One region of the Dorea sp. MB18-49 genome, then DNA from elsewhere that is predicted to be linked to it. Evidence: a T-box and tRNA genes for the amino acid it is inferred to sense, from the RefSeq annotation. Region 1 holds a T-box; the other holds one or more tRNA genes.
The links. A T-box is a leader RNA that pairs with one kind of tRNA and senses whether it is charged. The one in region 1 lies ahead of leuS (leucine--tRNA ligase), so its partner is inferred to be a tRNA-Leu.
Positions count from the first base shown of each region.

Region 2: it encodes a tRNA-Leu, which carries the amino acid that the T-box ahead of leuS (leucine--tRNA ligase) is inferred to sense. The anticodon was not compared.

Region 1 covers NZ_JAMOYX010000040.1:19,169-22,342, forward strand. Annotated here, with positions in the region: gene NCY30_RS11365 (CapA family protein) at 1-409, opposite strand, end outside; gene NCY30_RS11370 (hypothetical protein) at 510-932, opposite strand; T-box leader at 1,161-1,441, shown strand; gene leuS (leucine--tRNA ligase) at 1,536-3,174, shown strand, end outside.
Region 2 covers NZ_JAMOYX010000007.1:63,217-66,390, forward strand. Annotated here, with positions in the region: gene NCY30_RS04125 (alpha-amylase family glycosyl hydrolase) at 1-1,021, shown strand, start outside; gene NCY30_RS04130 (DUF5662 family protein) at 981-1,526, shown strand; tRNA gene NCY30_RS04135 (tRNA-Leu) at 1,636-1,720, shown strand; tRNA gene NCY30_RS04140 (tRNA-Leu) at 1,764-1,848, shown strand; gene dnaG (DNA primase) at 2,011-3,174, shown strand, end outside.

The sequences.
Region 1 (3,174 bases):
AATTTTCATCGGTTCCCAATGTACAGTCTCCGGTGGAACTGATAGTAAGAGAAACCTTGTCTGGATTTTTTTTATTTTTTTTACTGATGGTTACGGTTTCTAATTGAACAGCTCTTTTTGAAGAATCTGCCTTTGGGGAAGTGTTTTTGGTCGAAGTCTTCTTTTTTGAAGCAGATTTCTTTTTGGTTTTATGTTTTCCGGCAGTGCTTTTGGTACCGGCTGTTTTATTTGCCGAAGTTGTAACTGCAGGGACGGTGAATTTATTTACAACAGTGCGGATGGCAGCTCGGACCAGGAATATAAATCCAATCAGGATCAATACCATGGCAATGATTAATAAGATACGTTGTATCTGTCGCTTACGTCTCCTTCGGGCTCTCTTCTTTTTTGCATCTTTGATTCCGCTCATACTTTTTCTCCTGTATTTTAAAATACTATCAGTATTTCAGACAACAAAAACGACAGTCCATTGTAGAAATGGACTGTCAGATCTTTCTATTCAGAAAGGATTAGTTCAGATATTTGCATCCTTCCATATTTACGTCAGCAAGATCTTCTTTGCTTGCACTGATGCTGACATAGAATTCAACTTCACATTCTTTGGAAACCTGTTTCAGGCGGTCGATAAATGCTGGAATATTATCCAGTGAGATATCGGCATGTTTTAAGATTCCGTCAATAAATACACATTCGATATCATGATTAGAACTGTACATACCATATAAAAATCCAATATATTCGTCAATATTGGTGATTGCCGGAAAATCATCCATACAGATAGTACGGATATCAAAAGTTACACTTGCTGTGTCGCGGTGAGTTTTTTTGATGAATACGACGTTTCCATTACATTTTTTTGCAGCCTCGTTAGCCTGCTCGATCATCTGCTGTGTTTTTCCTGTTCCTTTAGGACCTGCTAATAAATAAACCATGGTAAACACTCTCCTTTATGTATCATATTTACTGATCTGCATCAGTAGTAATTACTTATCCTTATTATACACTATGGAACTGGCAATAACAACCAAAAAAATGAATTTTCTGACAATTTTTTTGGATAAAATGTTGCTGAAAGCAGAAGGCACAGTGGATTTATACACTTTCTTAAAGACAGGCCTTGACTTATTTTAACATTCTTCATATAATAATGAAGAATATTGAAAAAAGCGCAGAAGAGGAGTATTAAGAGTCCAGCGTTATCAAGAGAACTGTCGGTTGGTGCAAGGCAGCAGACGAAGACTCCCAACTCGCCTCAGAGTTCTTTTGCTGAACAGATCATGTGGATAGAGAAGATACGGGATACAAGGTATTTATCCGGAATCATGATAACATAGGCAGAAGCGGGAACTTCCCGTTACAGAAGATCAATGAGTGCATCTGACAGATGATGTCGGGTGAAAAAGAGTGGTACCACGGAATATGAGCCTTTTTCGTCTCTTATAAAGCGAGATGAACAGGCTTTTTTTATACCAAAGTATGCAAGCAAAGCTGTCAGGTATGAGTAGTTACCATATAAAAAACAGGAGGACGAAAAAATGTCAAAAATCCCTTATAACCATAAGGCAATTGAAAAAAAGTGGCGTGAAAAATGGGAAGAAAACCCGGTAAACGTCCAGTATGATGAGAATGGAAATAAGAAAGAAAAATATTACTGTCTGGATATGTTCCCATATCCGTCAGGAAACGGACTTCACGTAGGTCACTGGAGAGGATATGTAATCTCTGATGTATGGAGCCGTTATAAATTACAGCAGGGCTATTACATCATTCATCCAATGGGATGGGATGCATTCGGACTTCCGGCTGAGAATTACGCAATTAAGATGGGCGTTCATCCGGAGATCTCCACAGCTGCCAACATTAAGAATATCAAACGTCAGATCAATGAGATCGCGGCTCTTTATGACTGGGACAGAGAAGTAAATACAACAGATCCGAATTTCTACAAATGGACACAGTGGATCTTTGTTAAGATGTTTAAAGAAGGTCTTGCTTATGAGAAAGAATTCCCGATCAACTGGTGCCCTTCATGTAAGACAGGTCTTGCAAACGAAGAAGTAGTCGGTGGAAAATGCGAACGTTGCGGAGCAGAGGTTACAAAGAAGAACTTACGTCAGTGGATGTTAAAGATCACAAAATATGCAGACAGACTGTTAAATGACCTGGATAAACTGGACTGGCCTGAAAAGGTTAAAAAGATGCAGGCTGACTGGATCGGAAAATCTTACGGAGCAGAGGTTGATTTCCCTGTAGAAGGAAGAGACGAGAAGATCACAGTTTACACAACAAGACCAGATACCTTATACGGAGCAACATTCATGGTTCTGGCACCAGAGCATGAACTGGCTAAGAGTCTTGCAAACGATGAGACAAGAGAAGCAGTAGAGCAGTACATTTACGATGCTTCTATGAAGTCTAACGTAGACCGTATGCAGGATAAAGAAAAGACAGGTGTCTTCACAGGAAGCTATGCGATCAATCCGATCAACGGAGCAAAAGTTCCGATCTGGCTGTCTGATTATGTACTGGCTGACTATGGTACAGGAGCAATCATGTGTGTACCGGCTCACGATGATCGTGACTTTGAATTCGCTACAAAGTTCAATATCCCGATCATCCAGGTAATTGCAAAAGACGGTAAAGAGATTGAGAACATGACAGAGGCTTATACAGATGCTGTCGGAACCATGATCAATTCCGGAGAATGGAACGGACAGGAATCTTCTGTACTGAAGAAAGAAGCACCACATATCATCGAAGAGCGTGGAATCGGACGTGCGACAGTGAACTTCAAACTGCGTGACTGGGTATTCTCTCGTCAGAGATACTGGGGAGAGCCAATCCCGATCGTACATTGTCCAAAATGTGGAAATGTACCGGTACCGGAAGAAGAACTTCCACTCCGCCTGCCTGAAGTAGAATCTTACGAGCCTACAGGAACAGGAGAATCTCCACTGGCTGCAATTGATGAGTGGGTAAACTGCAAGTGCCCTCAGTGCGGAGCTGATGCAAAGAGAGAGACAAACACAATGCCACAGTGGGCTGGATCTTCATGGTACTTCCTGCGTTACGTAGATAACCACAATGATAAAGAACTCGTATCAAGAGAAAAAGCAGATGAGATGCTTCCGGTAGATATGTATATCGGAGGAGTAGAACATGCAGTACTTCACC
Region 2 (3,174 bases), on a different contig from region 1:
CCTGCGGTATTATGTGATGGAATATCATATAGATGGTTTTATACTGAACCCATTGGTCATTCCGATAGAAAGTGTTCATGCAGATCCGGTTTTGAAAAAAACAAAGATAATGGAACACGAACTGGGATTCCAGACAGTGATGCGTCGTTTCCTTAAAGGCGATGAAGGCATGATTCCGGATGTGATTTACTGGCTTAAGCATCATTCAGAGAAACAGGGAATATTTAATTGTATTACAGATCAGAACGGTTTTACTTTAAATGATCTTGTATCCTATGACTCAAAACACAATGAGGAAAATGGAGAAAAGAATCAGGACGGACCGGATTATAATTACAGCTGGAACTGTGGGGCGGAAGGGCCAAGCAGGAAAAAAGCTGTTACAGAACTTCGAAAACATCAGATTTATAATGCGTTTTTCCTGTTACTTCTTTCACAAGGAACACCATGTATACTGGCAGGAGATGAATTCGGTAACACCCAAAAGGGCAATAATAATGTTTACTGCCAGGACAATTCTGTCGGATGGACGGACTGGCGGGGGCTGGAAAAGAAAAAGGCGTTACATGATTTTGTTAAAAAACTGATTTTATTTAGAAAAGAGCATGATCTTCTGACACCCGAGAGGGAACTTCAGGGGATTGATCTGAGTTGCTGTGGCGTTCCTGATGTATCGTATCATGGCGAGGAAGCTTGGCAGGTGCCGAAAGAAGTATCAAGCAGACAGCTTGGAGTATATTACAGTGGAGCCCGGACGAAGAATGCGGATTGCTATGTGGCATATAATATGCACTGGCTGGAGCACGTATTTGCGCTGCCGGCGTTGCCTAAGGGATATGGGTGGTATGTAAGAGCAACGACAGATCGTGGAATTCTGGATTACCCGGAACTTTTAAAAGACCAGAGAAAAGCAGAGTTAAAAGAGAGGTCGATCGTGGTGTTTACGGCGGACCGGATTGTGGAGGTTGAGACGAAGAAAAATGAAAGCATTACAACACTTACAGACGATCAATCATCATAAATATCTTGTTATGAAAGAATGTTTTGAAGTAGGACTTTATAAGCAGGGCCTTCTTCATGATATGTCAAAATATTCTCCGACGGAGTTCCTTGTGGGATGTAAGTACTATCAGGGAAATCGAAGTCCGAATAATGCGGAAAGAGAAGCAACCGGATATTCCCGGGCATGGCTTCATCATAAAGGACGGAATAAGCATCATTATGAATACTGGATTGATTATAGTGTGACACCGGGAGAAGGCATGGTTGGTTTGAAAATGCCGCTTCGGTACGTGGTAGAGATGTTCATGGATCGTATTGCAGCTTCAAAGACTTACCAGGGAGAAGCATACAGAAACTGGCATCCATTGGAATATTACGAAAAGGGTGCGGCAAGACTTGGAAAAATGATTCATCCGGATACGGCAAAACTTTTGCATGAATTGTTAGAGATGCTGGCCGAAGAAGGAGAAGAAAAAACTTTTTCATACATTAAGCATGTACTGCTGAAACAGAAGAAATATTAACAGTTTATGCAATAGTTCAAAAAAATTAAAAAATTTCAAAAAAACTGTTGACAGAATAACAATTCTCATGTATTATATATCTTGTCTTCGCGAGAGAGCAAAGATGAATGCGGAAGTGTCGGAACTGGCAGACGAGCAAGACTAAGGATCTTGTAAGCATTGCGCTTGTGTGGGTTCAAGTCCCATCTTCCGCAGTTACCTTTCTTGATAGAAAGGTGAAAATTACATAATGAATGCGCGGAAGTGTCGGAACTGGCAGACGAGCAAGACTAAGGATCTTGTAAGCATTGCGCTTGTGTGGGTTCAAGTCCCATCTTCCGCATTCATCATTAGAAAAGAACTTTCATTTATATGGAAGTTCTTTTTTGTTTCTATATCCATAATACCCCAATATATCGTTATACACGAAAAAGTCAATAAAAAAAGCAAAAAATTAAAGGAAAGCAAAAAGTTTTGTCGAATAATAATAATGAGGAGATTCAAAATGTATTATTCTGATGAGATTATTGAAGAAGTAAGATCAAGAAATGATATCGTAGATGTGATATCTACTTATGTAAAACTGCAGAAAAAAGGAAGCTCATATTTTGGCCTGTGCCCGTTTCATAATGAAAAGTCTCCTTCTTTTTCTGTCAGCAGACAGAAGCAGATGTATTATTGCTTTGGATGCGGGGCAGGAGGAAATGTATTTACATTTTTGATGGAGTATGAGAATTATACATTTGTTGAAGCGTTGAAATATCTGGCAGACCGGGCAGGAGTGGAACTTCCGGAGGAAGAGTATTCCAGAGAAGCAAAAGAACGTGCGGATACCAGAGCGATACTTCTGGAGATCAACAAAGCTGCAGCACAGTATTATTATATACAGCTTAAGAGCAGCCGGGGTGCGGTCGGACTGGAATATTTTAAAAAGCGTAAGCTTAGTGATGAGACCATTAAGGCGTTCGGGCTGGGTTATTCGAATAAGTACAGCGATGACCTGTATCGGTATCTGAAGTCCAAAGGGTATAAAGATGATATGATTGCCAAGGCGGGATTGATCAGCATTGATGAAAAGAACGGGGTGTATGACAAGTTCTGGAATCGTGTGATGTTTCCGATCATGGATGTCAACAGCCGGGTGATCGGATTTGGCGGCCGTGTTATGGGCGATGCAAAGCCAAAATACCTGAACTCCCCGGAGACAATGATTTTTGATAAAAGCCGGAATCTGTATGGCCTGAACCGGGCAAGGCGTACCAAAAAGCCATATTTCCTTTTGTGTGAGGGCTATATGGACGTGATATCATTGCATCAGGCAGGATTTACCAATGCGGTTGCATCACTGGGTACAGCACTGACACCGGGACATGCTGCACTGATTCACAGGTATGTACAGGAAGTGTATCTGACTTATGACAGTGACGGGGCCGGTACAAGGGCGGCATTAAGAGCGATGCCAATCCTGAGAGATGCCGGAATCACAGCAAAGATCATAAGAATGGAACCGTATAAGGACCCGGATGAATTTATTAAGAATCTGGGTGCAGAAGCATTTGAAGAGCGAATCGCAAGTGCGAGAAATGTATTCATGTACAGTCTGGAAGTCCTGGAGAAAGACTATGATATGAATTCACCGGAAGGAAAGACGGAGTTCATGAAGGAGACG